3 regions of the Salinivibrio proteolyticus genome follow, and region 1 is predicted to be linked to each of the others. Evidence: predicted binding sites of a transcription regulator. Region 1 holds the regulator's gene; each other region holds the start of a gene.
The links. Region 1 encodes CRP, which controls carbon source genes, mostly activating them, when cyclic AMP is high. Its sites were predicted from a motif close to TGTGANNNNNNTCACA; they were not measured.
Positions count from the first base shown of each region.

Region 2: a site for CRP is predicted at 2,830-2,845, ahead of gltB (glutamate synthase large subunit). Genes of this name have one in related genera too.
Region 3: a site for CRP is predicted at 2,661-2,676, ahead of nagE (N-acetylglucosamine-specific PTS transporter subunit IIBC). Genes of this name have one in related genera too.

Region 1 is NZ_CP114584.1:273,561-278,796, reverse strand. It holds gene N7E60_RS01335 (TIGR02444 family protein) at 1-351, shown strand, start outside; gene N7E60_RS01330 (hydrolase) at 338-1,300, shown strand; gene N7E60_RS01325 (YheU family protein) at 1,448-1,666, shown strand; gene N7E60_RS01320 (phosphoribulokinase) at 1,726-2,595, shown strand; gene crp (cAMP-activated global transcriptional regulator CRP) at 2,847-3,479, shown strand; gene N7E60_RS01310 (type 2 periplasmic-binding domain-containing protein) at 3,609-4,475, shown strand; gene N7E60_RS01305 (DUF1338 domain-containing protein) at 4,527-5,236, opposite strand, start outside.
Region 2 is NZ_CP114584.1:546,430-551,665, reverse strand. It holds gene arcB (aerobic respiration two-component sensor histidine kinase ArcB) at 1-505, opposite strand, end outside; gene N7E60_RS02705 (diguanylate cyclase domain-containing protein) at 526-2,304, opposite strand; gene gltB (glutamate synthase large subunit) at 2,931-5,236, shown strand, end outside.
Region 3 is NZ_CP114584.1:1,039,904-1,045,139, forward strand. It holds gene nagC (DNA-binding transcriptional regulator NagC) at 1-584, opposite strand, end outside; gene nagA (N-acetylglucosamine-6-phosphate deacetylase) at 592-1,728, opposite strand; gene nagB (glucosamine-6-phosphate deaminase) at 1,740-2,540, opposite strand; gene nagE (N-acetylglucosamine-specific PTS transporter subunit IIBC) at 2,842-4,359, shown strand; gene glnS (glutamine--tRNA ligase) at 4,571-5,236, shown strand, end outside.

The sequences.
Region 1 (5,236 bases):
CTGGAAAGCCATGGCTATGGCCTTGCCCCAGAGAGCCTCAGCCAACTTAAACAATCGCTCAGCCGCTCTGAGCATTTGCTGATTGCCTACCGCAACCTACGTCGCGATATCAAACCGCGCGTTGGCGCGGGACAATATAAAAAAATGCTGAATTTCGAGCTCAGCCTCGAGAAGTTCCAACAACAAGACCTCATCCACGCCTTGAATCAACAAACATGGCTGACCGAGTCGCCCTCGCCGTTGGCGTATTATTGCCGTCAGCTCTCGCCCTCGGCCAAATCGCTCTATCCCGCTCTGCGCGCCAGTGTGATCAAAGACGATGAGCAAGGAGACGCTGATGACGCCCTTTGAACCGATTCCCAGCGCCCGTAATCCTCATCTACAAACCATCATGCCACGGCTGATGCGGCGGCAACCCGTGATCTCTCCTTTATGGCAGCAGCTGGATTTACCGGATGGTGATTTCGTCGATCTCGCTTGGACGCAGACGCCTCAGCCCGGCCAACCGATAGTGACCCTTTTTCATGGCCTCGCTGGCAGTTTTCATAACCCGTACGCGAATGGATTACTGGCTGCTTTTCAGCGCCAAGGCTGGTGCGGTGTGGTGATGCACTTTCGTAGTTGCAGTGGCCGCTTAAACCGCGTCCCGCGCACTTATCACTCAGGCGAGACACAGGATGCGCGCTATTTTTTGACCACATTACGCATGCGTTATCCTCAGCATCCCATTCATGCCGTGGGCGTATCGCTAGGCGGCAACATGCTGGTGCGCTATTTGGCAGAGTATGCGGATGATCCGATTGTCTCCAGCGGCTGCGCAGTGTCACCCCCCTTAGACCTTGCCGCCTGCTCGTTACGCATTCAGCAAGGATTCTCACGTGTCTACCAAGCGTACCTGCTTCGCTCAATGCGACAAACCCTGTCAGATAAGCTTACGCGACACGCCCAAGTGGGTCGTTGGCAAGCTGGCGAGCAGCCCCGTATTTCGACCTTATTCGAGTTTGATCAAACCGTCACCGCACCACTGCATGGGTTTGAGGACGCACATCATTACTACCAGCAATGCAGTGGCTTATCCGTATTGCCTGCGATCCGCGCCCCTTTGACCATCATTCATGCCAAAGACGATCCTTTTATGACTGATGCGGTGATCCCAACCACGCCATTACCGGCCAATATACGCTATCAACTCACTGACCATGGCGGACATGTTGGGTTTGTCACTGGCCATTGGCGTGCACCGCGTTTATGGTTGGAAGAGGCAGTGCCCGCGTGGATAGCTGAGCAACTCGACACCTGATGCCCCAATCGTCACGATAAATTGTGACTAAATCGACATAGACACACTGCACCTACACGCATAATTCGGTAAAATGGGAGCTAATTCACAACCTAAGCATGGAGATGGCGTCCGTGCCATCCCGATGTCAGCAAAAGGTGATGTAGTATGATGGTTCCATGGCAATCTGTGCCAGCCGAGACCTTGACCAATTTAATTGAACACTTTGTGTTGCGGGAAGGGACAGATTACGGTGAGCAGGAAGTCAGCTTTGCTGAGAAAGTTGAACAAGTGCGTGAACAATTAAAATCCGGCGACGCCGTGATTGTATACTCTGAGCTGCATGAGACAGTGGATATTCGTCGTCAGCGCGATCTCAGACCGTAACACCGCCTCCCCTTGTGGGCTGCGGTGTAAATTCAGACTGATCAATGACAGGGCTCGTCATGTCGGCTAAACACCCAATCATCGCTGTGACCGGTTCATCCGGCGCAGGCACAACCACGACCTCCGAAGCGTTTCGTAAGATGTTCAATATGATGAACATCAAAGCCTCTTGGTTAGAGGGCGATAGCTTTCACCGCTTCACGCGGCCAGAAATGGATGTTGAGATCCGTAAAGCCCGTGAACAAGGTCGTCATATTAGCTACTTTGGTCCCACGGCCAACGATTTCCCACGCCTTGAGCAATTTTTTAAAGAATATGGCGAACAAGGCACAGGTAAATACCGTCGTTATCTACACACCTTTGATGAAGCCGTGCCTTATAACCAAATGCCGGGCACTTTCACCCCCTGGCAAGATCTGCCTGAAAATACCGACGTATTATTTTATGAAGGCTTGCATGGCGGGGTGGTGGATGGTGACGTCAATGTCGCCCAACATGTTGATTTACTGATCGGCATGGTGCCTATCGTTAACTTGGAGTGGATTCAAAAGTTTGTCCGCGATACGCGCGACCGAGGCCATTCCCGCGAGGCTGTCACGGACTCGATCGTGCGCTCCATGGATGATTATTTACACTACATTACGCCGCAGTTTTCTCGCACACATATTAACTTCCAACGTGTCCCGACCGTAGACACATCCAACCCGCTGAATGCAAAAGGGATCCCTTCACTCGACGAAAGCTTTGTTGTGATCCGCTTTCGTGGCATGAAGAACGTCGATTTTCCTTATTTACTGCAAATGATCAGTGGCGCCTTTATGTCTCGGCACAACACGCTGGTCGTGCCCGGCGGTAAAATGGGATTTGCGATGGAGCTGATTATTCGCCCCTTGATCCAACAGTTGATTGAGAAAGGCAAGATAGGTTAACCGCCGTAGCGCACTTAACGTGTATTACTTCTCAGGTCGTGATCTTAGCCACATTTTTGCCGATTTTTTAGGCGGTTGGCTTAGATCAAAATCAAGAAATCCAGATAGAAAAAAGATACACTCTTGTTAACATACAGTGAGCTTGTAGCCTGCGCCAAGACCTCGTATTCTGTGCATTGGACTGATGGGTTTCCATTCAGACAAAGACAGGACGTCGTTGCCGGGCAACACATGCAGAGGAAATAAGTTATATGGTTCCAGGAAAACCTCAAACAGACCCTACACTCGAGTGGTTCCTTTCACATTGTCATATTCACAAGTACCCGTCCAAAAGTACTCTGATCCATGCAGGGGAAAAGGCGGAGACCTTGTACTACATCGTGAAAGGTTCTGTGGCCGTACTAATCAAAGATGAAGAAGGCAAGGAGATGATCCTGTCTTACCTTAACCAAGGTGACTTCATCGGCGAACTTGGTCTGTTCGAAGAGGACCAAGAGCGCACCGCATGGGTACGTGCGAAATCACCTTGCGAAGTGGCAGAAATTTCATTCAAGAAATTCCGCCAGCTGATCCAAGTTAACCCAGACATTTTGATGCGTCTATCCTCTCAGATGGCGCGTCGCCTGCAAGTGACCAGCCAGAAAGTGGGAGACCTTGCCTTCCTGGACGTGACCGGCCGCATTGCGCAAACCCTACTGAACTTGGCGAAGCAACCTGACGCCATGACTCACCCTGACGGCATGCAAATCAAGATCACGCGTCAAGAGATTGGTCAGATTGTTGGCTGTTCGCGTGAGACGGTTGGGCGTATCCTTAAAATGCTGGAAGAGCAGAACCTTATCTCAGCTCACGGTAAAACCATTGTGGTTTACGGCACACGCTAATCCTCGCGTGTTGCGACAAAACCGGCGCTTTTGCGTCGGTTTTTTTATTTTTATTGACTGGAAACTCATTACCTAAGTTCTACACTTCAGAAACGACCCATCTAACAACTGATTAACAGGATGTCGTTTATGAGAAGCTTACGTCAAACCCTTGCTGCATTGCTACTCGCGGCGGTTTCTTCAACTGCTGCGGCGAATATCACCATTGTCCATCCAGAACCACGGGCTGGCTCTGCCCTCGATTTATACGCTATCGACTTGATTGAGTTTTTAGCGGAAAAATCGGGTGAGTCTGTCACTTTACAGGCCTTTCAAGGCCAAATTGGCTCTCAGTCTCGTAAAGTGGAAATGCTAAAACAAGGACGACTGACGGTAGATTGGCTCGGGGCCGACCGTACCCTTGAGTCAGAGTTACTTCCCATCCGTTATCCAGTCTTTCGGGGTCTATTAGGCCATCGCTTGTTCATTACCAATCAAGCCACCGAACCCAAGCTTGCACAAATCAGTGACCAAGCAGGGCTCAATAGTCTGACCATGATCCAAGGGCAAGGCTGGGCGGATGTGAAGGTCTTGCAGTCGGCGGGATTTCGGGTTCGAGAAATCTCAAGCTTTGAGAATATCTTTAAAGGCGTCGATACCGGACGGGCCGACCTCTTCCCGCGTGCGCTTATCGAACCTTTTAGCGAGCTGGCAGAGCGACCTCAATATACAAATCTGTTGGTTGATCCGCACTTAATGCTGATCTATCGCTTCCCAATGTTCTTGTTTGTATCGCCCCAAAACCCAGAGGTAGCGACCATGCTCAACGATGCCTTTGCGGCCGCCTATCAAGACGGATCCTTCATCGAATTTTTTGAGAATGCCCCTCTGGTAAAAGAGACCTTTGAGAAAGCCAATATTGGTGAGCGCACCTTTATTCGGGTCGACAACCCACATCTGAGTAATGAGACTCAGGCAATTGACGATACATTCTGGCTCGATATTGAAAGTCGCTAAACACCGCCAACTAAAAAAGGAGAGCATCGCTCTCCTTTTCGTCTCTCGCCACTATTGATGCGTACTTTCAAAGATTTTATCAGCCGAGGCGGCGACAAAACCTTGATAAAGTTCACCGTCCGGAAGCGGATACCGTTTCGCAAACTCGTAGAAACCACCCGGAATATCATGGCGTGCATCGCTAAATTGCACCGGCACGCGATCAGCCATCGTCGAGGATTGCTCCAAAAAGACTGACGCATCCCCTTTGACCTCCCCGCCAGATTCGTTAATGGTAAACCCATTTTGGCGCAAGGTATCGTTGACCGCTTGACAGCTATCATGGTTATTCAGCTGATTCACGCTGACGGTAAAGTGGTTCGCCCCATAGCCATGCGCTGCCACCCAAGCTGCATATTCACTTTCATCCGCTAACGTCTTGTAGGTTTGCCAATCCAACTCCCACAAACGTCCTTGATGAAGAAAATCGCTCCCTTTCAGCGCATCATCATCCACATTCGCCACTAAGTCGCGCACGATAGATTGCAATGTTGTCGAGCATTGGCCCACCATCAATTCACTAATAAACACTTTCGGCATCAAGGGATCGGGATGCTCGTAGTGACGTGCGTTGAGCTTCTTCGCTTCAAAGGTATACTCACCTTTCGGCTCATAGCCCAACGCAATAAAAGGACGGGCAAGCTTGTCCAGCCCCACATTAGGCAGTGCAAAGGTGCGCAGTGCAATATGATCATTGATCAGGGGTTGGCCTTCTTCGAGCA
Region 2 (5,236 bases), 270 kb from region 1:
AAATCAGATCCGGCGACGCATCAATAAACGAGCGCAGCAATGCGGTTTGCTCGGCTAGCTCTAGCTGAGCTTTTTCCCGCTGATACACCTCGTTTTCTAGATCCTTGATCGCCTCTTGGCGCGCACTCTCAGCTTTTTTACGCTCTTCGATTTCTAAATTCAGTTGCTCAATATTTTCGGTCAACTGCCGGTTAAGACGCATGTCTCGCGCACGCATCTCTTCTAATTTAGACACCAGCTTAGATAAGCGCTGCCGCGATTCTTCAAGCTGATCCACCACCACGGACAAAAAATAAACCGCCCAAGGGGTAATCACCAGGCCGAAGAAAATCGAGCGGATAATGTCGATATTTTGCACCGTGCCTTCCAGCACCAAGGTGATGCCCACTTGCACCACCACGGCCAGTGCCACAAGCGCCAGCGCGAGTAACATGCTGAAGCGGACAATGCCCAGCTTGACAAGCAAATCAACATAATACTGCGCTAATACTTTGAGTTGTTTCATAAAGGCTTACTACACGCCAGTTAAGAGTGGAAGTGTTCAGGCTCAGGGCGCGGCGCATCATTCTCTGTGACGCAAGACGTTGGTCCCATTAAGCTGACTTGATTACGCCCAAGTCGCTTCGCCTGGTACATGGCTAAGTCGGCTTGATGGATAAGCTCCCCATAATCCCCTTCGGGTGAGGGGATCATACACGCAACGCCGAGACTCGCGGTCATCACCGCTGCGACCGGCGAATACTGATGCGCGATTTCACGCTCGGCCAACGCAGCTCTTGCCCGCTCGGCAACTAAGGCGGCCCCATCAAGCTCAGTGTGAGGCAATACAATAGCAAATTCCTCTCCCCCATAACGCGCGACCGCATCAAGTGGTCGATTAATCGCCGACTTAAAAGCGTTCGCCACTTGCTGCAAGGCCCAGTCGCCTTGTTGATGGCCGTAATTATCGTTGTAAAGTTTGAAATGGTCGATGTCACAGAGGATCAAGGCAAGCGGCGTTTGTTCACGGGCGTGTGAGCGCCACAACTTGCGCAGTTGCTCATCAAAGCTGCGTCGATTCGCCACTTGGGTCAAACTATCCACGAAGCTCATTTCTTGGAATGACATGATCGCATCCGCCAGCTGTTGTTGGGTGTGCTTACGTTCGGTGATATCGCGTGCCATCACCAGTACTGCAAAGCTGTCAGTCACCGGATCATCAATACGCGATTTAGTCACTTCAAACCAAGTTTGCTCGCCGCTGGGCCGCCAAATCACATCTTCATAGGTCACGGTTTCCCCAGTATCCAGTACATGCTGATCGCGCTGACGATGCTGATCAAAAATATCTGCATCGACGACCTCTTGCGCTGGAGAGGTTTCAAGCGCTTCAATGGAGACCCCAAGCGCATCGGCATAGGCTTGATTACAGGCAAGGTGGTAATAGTCCTGATCAAAGATCCCAATCGGATCCACACTGGCATTAAAAATCGCGCTCAATAAATTGCTCCGTTGCTGAAGCGCTTGTTCGGCCGATTGGCGATGATGCACCTCGCGTTGCAAACTTTGCTGCATTTGGTGCCAGTCGGTCACATCATGACTGATGCTCAAGGTGCCAACCACCTGTTGCTGATCATTTTTAAGCGCGGTGATATTGGTTTCAAGCAAACAGCTTTCGCCGTTTAGTTGCGATGCCCACGTACGCACCGTCTTTGAGCCAGACAAAGGCTGATCGGCATGCCACATAATGCCCTCTTGCTCGCGGCCTCGCCAAAAGCGGTCAAAGGCCGCATTGGTTCCCACCACATTGCCATCGACATCTTGAAAGCAAACCAATTCAGCCAACGAATTAATCACGCTAAGCAAAACACCATGTTCTTGATGCTGTAGCTGCCATTGCGCGTGGCGCGCCAGTGGTGCTAGCGACACCAACCATGCTTTTTTACGCCGACAACGAATGGGTAAGCCCGACAAGCGCACGCCAATGCGTACTCGATTCGCGCCGGGTGCTTTGACCTTAGCTTCGACATTAGAGAAAGGACGTGGCCACTGCTGCGCAACAATAAAGGCACGTACTGCTTGTCGCTGGTGCTCATTGGCCGTTTTAAAGTGGCTTTTGCTGTCCACCAATGAAAATGCCTCCACACAGGCAGCATTGGCATACAAGATGTCACCCTCATCGGCGGTAACAATGGCATGGGGAGTATCGAGATCAGCCATATACACACGCCAATGGGTTAACGCGACGGTTTCTTGTCGCGCACGCCACGCGTAGCCAAGCACCGCACCTAAAACAAGAAATGTAAATAAAATGAAAAATGCCATGCGGCTCCTGTGTGATCACAACCATCCTTGATTCGCGACATCTTTTTCCATTGCGCCGCTTATGGAACCGCTATTTTGCCACAGTTTTCTCAAAATACATGGCTACGTGCCTCACAGGTTTTTACTGTCAGTTGTCATTTTTTTACATCAAATCACAGCGTATCTTGCTATGAAACTGAAGACATAAAACGCACCCTGCTTTATTTCTTTAGTTGGTTAGAATTTATGCTCGAATTTGGCCTTAAATTAATAATTATTTAACAAAACAGCATAAACGCGAATAGCTATTATTCCTGAAAAAATTGACACAAAACCTGAAAATATCAGGTGTTTAATTGACATCACACCAAGCTTCATGGTGCATAAAGGCTGCATAATAAAATTTGACCTTTAACTGCTTTGCCGTTAATTTGAAAGGTCGCTGAATAGCGCTTTCTGGATACGGCAGGCTAGGCATCGCGTTGAAAATCAGTAATTTAATTACTTACAAGCACGCGATTTTCCCGTTAAAAAAACACAACATAACGGGTGAGCTGTCACAGTCCTAGACGCTTTCAGAGTGGTCAGGAGGATCACGACAATAAATGCAATCACTGCGAGTGACGCAGTAGCAAGGGAGAATTGCAATGTCGCTGTACAACCCAATGTTGGAAAAGGATAACTGTGGTTTTGGTTTGATCGCCCATCAAGAAGGTGAGCCCAGCCACAAGTTGGTTCGTACCGCCATTTCCGCACTTGATCGCATGACCCACCGCGGAGGGATTAACTCCGATGGTAAAACCGGGGACGGTTGTGGGTTATTGCTCCAAAAGCCCGACCGTTTCTTTCGCCTTATTGCCGAACAAAACCAATGGAACCTAAGCCGTTTGTATGCGGTAGGAATGCTTTTCCTGAGCACAGATCCGGTGAAGGCGCAGCGCGCCCGCGCGGTGTTTGAACAAGAAATTGCTGCCGAAACACTCTCCGTGGTTGGTTGGCGTACGGTACCAACCAACCCTGACGTGCTGGGTGAAATCGCCAAGCAGTCACTCCCCGTTATCGAACAAGTCTTTATTAACGGCCCAGCCGGTTGGCGCGCACGCGATTTAGAGCGTCGCCTGTATATTGCGCGCCGCCGCGCAGAAAAAGCGTTGGCTGACGACACAGACTTCTACATTACCAGTCTGTCGACCCAAACCATCGTCTACAAAGGCTTGTGTATGCCGGCAGATTTGCCGCGCTTTTACACTGATTTGGCCGATTTACGCCTCGAGTCTTCGATCTGTTTATTCCACCAGCGTTTTAGCACTAACACGCAACCACGCTGGCCGCTCGCTCAACCGTTCCGTTACCTTGCACACAATGGTGAAATCAACACCATTGAAGGTAACCGCCAATGGGCACGCACACGGGCATACAAATTTAACTCGCCCTTATTGCCAGACCTCCATCAGGCCGCGCCTTTTGTCAATGAATCAGGGTCGGATTCGTCGAGCCTCGATAACATGCTTGAAGTGTTTTTGTCCGGTGGTATGGATCTCTTCCGCGCCATGCGCCTGCTTGTGCCACCCGCTTGGCAAAACCATCCGGATATGGATGATGAGCTGCGTGCATTCTATGACTTTAACTCCATGCACATGGAGCCATGGGATGGTCCTGCCGGTATTGTGATGTCTGACGGCCGTTATGCGGCTTGTAATCTCGACCGCAACGGCTTACGCCCTGCGCGTTATGTGGTCACTAAAGATAAATTCATCACCCTCGCCTCTGAAATTGGCATTTGGGATTACGCGCCTGATGAGGTCGCTGAAAAAGGGCGTGTTGGCCCGGGTGAATTGCTGGTGATCGATACCCGAGAAGGCAAAATTTGGCACTCAGCGGAAATCGATAATGAACTGAAAAGTCGCCACCCCTATCGGGAATGGCTCGATGCTCACGTGCGTCGCCTGACCCCGTTTGAAGAACTTGATGATGATGCCAGCGAAGGCAGCCGGAGCTTGCAAGACACCCAATTGAAGGTTTACCAAAAGCTGTTTGGGATGTCGAACGAGGAAGTCGAGCAAGTCGTCAAGGTGCTCGGGGATATCGGTCAAGAAGCGACCGGTTCGATGGGCGATGATACGCCAATGGCAGTATTATCTTCTCGTCCCCGCTGTGTGAGTGACTACTTCCGTCAGAAGTTTGCTCAGGTTACCAACCCACCCATTGATCCCTTGCGTGAAAACCACGTGATGTCACTGGCCACCTGTATCGGCCGAGAAATGAACGTTTTCTGCGAGACCGATGGCCACGCTGAGCGCGTCGCGTTTAAATCGCCCGTGCTCTTATTCTCAGACATGGTGCAGTTACTCGAGCTCGACGATACCTATTATCGCAACAGCATTCTCGATATTAACTACGATCCGAACGAGAAAGATCTGCAGCAGGCCATCTTAGATCTTTGCGATCAAGCCGAGCGCTGCGTGCGCGATGGCACGGTACTGGTAGTCCTGTCTGATCGTAGCATCAACAAAAACAAACTCCCTATCCCTGCCGCTATGGCTGTCGGGGCGGTGCAAAAGCGTCTGGTCCGCGAAAACTTGCGCTGTGATGCCAACATCATCATTGAAACCGGGAGTGCACGCGATCCGCACCAATTTGCCGTATTACTCGGCTTTGGTGCCACGGCTATCTACCCGTATCTCGCCTACGAAACGCTAGCCAATCAAGTCGACATTGGCGCAATCAAAAAGCCCTATCGCGATGTGATGGTGAATTTTAGAAATGGCATCAACAAGGGCCTATTTAAAATCATGTCAAAAATGGGGATCTCGACCATTGCCTCTTACCGCTGTTCGCAGCTGTTTGAAGCGGTCGGCCTGCATGACGATGTGGTAGAGCTTTGCTTTAAAGGTGTCGCAAGCCGCATTCAAGGGGCGAACTTTGATGATTTCCAGCAAGACTTAGTCAACCT
Region 3 (5,236 bases), 770 kb from region 1:
CCGCGAATATCGTTACCAATAAACGCCTGCACACCAAACTCCTCATGGAGTGTGTCGGCAAGGGCCAGCTGTTGAATCGTGATGTTAGGCATATATTCGACGACCCCAGATTCAGGATCAATCAGGCCGGGCATTACGACCGATATGGCAATCAGCTCTTTGATGGATTGTTGGTGGGTGTCAATAAACTGACTCAGAATCTGAATCAGGCCGTCCACTAACTCATTCTGATCGTGATAGTGAAAAGCTTCCCCGTGTTCAGCAAGCGATGTCCCACTCAAGTCATAGAGTGAAAGCTCGATAAAATGACGCCCCAGTCTTACCGCAAGGGTATGGAATGGGGCGCACTCTGTGGTCAAAGAAATAGCTCGGCGACCGCCGGTTGACGCTTGCTGAGCCACTTCCTTGATCAAGCCACGTTCGAGCAATTGGCGGGTTATTTTTGTCACACTTGCGGGTGCTAGACGGCTCACATCTGCAATTTGTATGCGAGAGATGGGCCCTTGTTGATCGATCAACCGATAAACGGCAGCTCCGTTGAGCTGCTTTACCAAGTCGACATTCCCGATTTGTCCGCCAGTCATAAATGTCCTAGCTATGTGTATATTGTCCGTTAACCACCGTCGCTTGGATGTTGAGTGTACGATCAAAAATAGCAAGATTCGCAATTTTCCCCGGGCGAATACTGCCATAAAGCTGATCGACACCAATAGCGCGCGCAGGATACAGCGTTGCCATGCGCAGAGCCTCATCCAAGGCGATACCTATATGCTCAACACTATTACGAACTGCTTCGTTCATCGTCAGTGCAGAGCCGCCAAGTGTACCATTCTCATCAACACACTTGCCGTCACGGTAATATACTTTCTTGCCTACAAAAATAAAGTGATCCATGTCGGCTCCTGCTGGTGCCACAGCATCAGTAACTAGCACTAATTTCTCACCTTTTACTTTATGTGCAAGACGAATGTTGGCGTAAGACACATGGAAGCCGTCAGCAATAACGCCGGTGTAAACCTCGGGCGTATCATAAATCGCGCCAACCATGCCGGGCTCGCGACCGGTTGTGGCTGTCATTGCATTGAACAGGTGGGTAGCAAACCCAATCCCATTAGCAAAGCCTTCGCGTGCTTGCTCATAGGTTGCGTTAGTATGACCGGCGGAAACGACAATGCCTGCTTTGGTGAGGGCCTGAATGTGCGCTTTGGGTGCGAGTTCGGGCGCCAGCGTCAATTTGGTAATCACGTCGGCGTTGTCGCACAAATACGCAATCATCTTGTCGTTGCTGGGGCGAATATAGTCGAGACTGTGGATCCCTTTTTTTGCGCTGTTTAAGTAAGGCCCTTCTAGGTGTAAGCCTAAGGCTTGATGCGGATGGTGGGCTTTGTACTCGCGCATCGCGTTGATTGCCGCACGCATGTCATCATCTGAGCTCGTGATCAGAGTCGGTAAGAAGTTGGTACACCCAGACTTCAAGTTTGCTTGGTGCATGGTTTCGATAGTGTCTGTTGTGATCGCATCGTTAAACATGACACCACCGCAACCATTAAGCTGCAGATCAATGAAGCCCGGGCTAACGTAAGCTCCGTCGAGTGAGCGTTTTTCTATCTCTGTCGGCAGCGCATGTTGCGGGCAAACGTCCTCAATCACGCCGTCACGGATGACAATAGCGTGGTCATCAAGCACTTCATGACCAGTAAAAATCCGGCAGTGGGTTAACGCATACATGCTGTTATTCCTTATAAATTATGAATGTTCTGGGCTTCAAGCTCCTGAAAATACTTCACTGTTTTTACTTTTAGTTCGGCAGTTGAAGGCGCATCGCACACAATCATTGCTTTAGGGTGCAGCTGCAGCGCGGAAACAGTCCATAAGTGATTGACCGACCCCTCCACGGCTGCTTGAAGTGCCTGAGCTTTATTGTGGCCAGTGACCAAAATCATGATCTCTTCAGCATCGAGTAGCGTCCCGACGCCAATGGTAAGCGCGTGCTTAGGTACTTGATTGATATCATTATCAAAGAAGCGAGAGTTTGCCATACGGGTATCTTCGGTCAAGGTTTTGATCCGTGTCCGAGAGGCTAGCGAAGAGGCAGGCTCGTTAAACGCAATGTGACCGTCGTTACCTACACCGCCCATAAAGAGGTGGATCTTGCCGTAGGATTTGATCTTGTCTTCATAACGTTTGCATTCCGCATCAACATCGCTCGCATTTCCGTTCAGTAAGTTGATGTTTTCTTCTTTAATATCAATATGCTTAAAGAAGTTTTCATACATGAAGGTGCGATATGATTGGTCATGATCGGCTGGGATATTGCAGTACTCGTCCATGTTGAACGTTACCACATGCTCAAAGCTCACTTCGCCCTGATTGAACAGGGTGATCAGTTGCTTATAAGTATTCAGTGGCGTACCGCCTGTTGGCAATCCGAGCACAAATGGGCGTTCGGCGCTTGGAGCGAATTTATTAATAGTATCAACGATATATCTAGCCGACCATAGGCCGACCTCATGGCTGGTTTGTAATGGAATGAGTCGCACAGGACACCTCGATAAATCAGTGGGCTTACGGGTACAGCATAACGAATATGCTCATTTATTTTTATCATAAAATAAGTTTTATGATCTGGCTAACATATTTCTCTGTGTTTGGTGTGGATCGGTGATAAATCTCACAAATAAGGGGGTTTTAATTTGCGAGGCGAATTTATTGGCATAAACTGCAATTGACTAACATTGTTTGACAAAAAAAGTGCTTTGGTCATTATCTCACGCGACACGCTAGACGCAGAAAACAACAAATACTGCGGCATGGCTCTGAGAACACATAGGGGGAACGAAGGTGAATATTCTTGGATACGCGCAACGTATAGGTCGTGCGCTGATGGTGCCGGTAGCGGTACTACCAGCTGCAGCGATCTTGATGGGGGTCGGCTACTGGCTTGACCCAACAGGTTGGGGTGGTAACAGCGCATTGGCTGCTTTCTTGATTAAATCAGGGGCGGCGATCATTGATATGGAAAATATGTCTTTACTGTTCGCCATTGGTGTGGCTTACGGCATGTCAAAAGATAAAGATGGTGCGGCTGCCTTGGCAGGTTTCGTCGGCTTTATGGTGATCACCACGCTTTGTGCGCCTGGTGCTGTAAGCCAAATTGGTCTCGTGGATGTTGCACTAGACAACAATGAGCTGGCGTTTAGCAAAATCAACAACCAATTTATTGGTATTTTAATTGGTGTGGTATCGGCGGAGCTTTACAACCGTTATAGCGGCGTAGAGCTGCCAAAAGCACTGGCGTTCTTCAGCGGCAAACGTTTGGTTCCCATTCTTGTCTCTGTCGTCGCCATCGCGATTTCGTTCGTGTTGATGTTTGTATGGCCGGTCGTATTTGGTGGTCTGGTTCACTTCGGTGAAAGTATCACTAACTTAGGTGCCGCGGGTGCAGGTATCTACGGATTCTTCAACCGTCTATTGATTCCAGTTGGTCTTCACCATGCGCTTAACGCGGTATTCTGGTTTGACACTGTGGGTATCAATGACTTGGGCCGCTTCTGGATGGGTGCACAAGGTCTTGCTTCTGGAGAAGCAATTAAGGGAACCACAGGCATGTACATGGCCGGCTTCTTCCCTGTGATGATGTTTGGTCTACCGGGGGCGGCACTAGCGATTTACCACACTGCGCGTCCAGAGAACAAAGCACGTGTGGCATCTATCATGATTGCAGCCGGTTTTGCTTCATTCTTTACCGGTGTCACTGAACCACTCGAGTTTGCCTTCCTGTTCGTGGCACCTGTGTTGTTTGTGTTGCATGCGTTCTTGACAGGCATCTCTTTGTTCATCGCGGCCACCTTTAACTGGACTGCCGGTTTTGGCTTCTCTGCAGGTCTTGTCGACTTGGTGTTGTCGTCAAAAAACCCCGTTGCTAACGAGTGGTACATGCTACCTGTGATGGGCTTGGTATTCTTCGTGCTTTATTACGCGACATTCCGTGCGGCTATCATGGCCATGAACCTGAAAACCCCGGGTCGTGAAGATGACAGCATTGAAGGTGCATCTGCCGGAAACGCGAATACGAATGAAACCAGCGACAACCGTGAGCTTGCACGTAAGTACCTCAAAGCGTTAGGCGGACACCAAAACCTGACATCTATCGACGCCTGTATCACACGCTTGCGCCTATCGGTAGCAAACCGTGAAATCGTCGATGAAGCGAAACTCAAAGCCATTGGCGCGATGGGGGTCGTGAAGTTAGGGGATAACAACTTGCAAGTCATTCTTGGCCCATTGGCCGAAATCATTGCCGGTGAGATGAAGCAAATCCCGGATAATGAAGATTTGTCTGCAGTGAAATTGCCATAAGCGACCACACACAAAGACAATCTTAACCCGATAACGCCCGGCTAACGCTGGGCGTTTTTTTATGCACGGCAGTGGAATGAGCAAAAAAAACGCATTTAGGGGCATGCGAGGGCGAGTTTAACAACAACTGGTTGAGTAAAGTGCCGGAATAAGAGATCATAGTATCCATGTAGCTATAAAATTCGCACTGTTTTGATACGAGGTAACCTTGATGAGTGATGCTGAAGCTCGTCCAACCAATTTTATTCGTCAAATCATTGATAAAGATTTGGCGGAGGGAAAACACACATCAGTCGTGACCCGTTTCCCGCCGGAGCCTAATGGCTATCTGCATATCGGTCACGCTAAGTCTATTTGCCTGAACTTCGGTATTGCACAGGATTATCAAGGTGAGTGCAATTTGCGCTTTGATGATACCAACCCAGAAAAAGAAAACGTTGAGTACGTTGACTCGATCAAACGCGACGTGCAATGGCTTGGCTTTGAGTGGGCAGGTAAAGAGCGCTATTCATCAGACTATTTTGATAAGTTGTACGGCTTTGCGGTTGAACTGATTGAAAAAGGGTTGGCGTATGTCGATGAATTGAGCCCAGATCAAATCCGCGAGTACCGGGGTACGTTGACAGAGCCGGGCAAGCCGAGCCCTTATCGTGATCGAGCGGTGGAAGAAAACCTCGCGTTATTTGAAAAAATGCGCGCGGGCGAATTTGCCGAGGGCACTGCGTGTCTTCGCGCCAAAATCGATATGGCGTCACCTTTCATGGTGATGCGCGACCCGGTTATCTATCGCGTACGTTTTGCTCATCACCACCAGACGGGTGATAAGTGGTGTATTTATCCGATGTATGATTTTACCCACTGTATCTCGGATGCATTG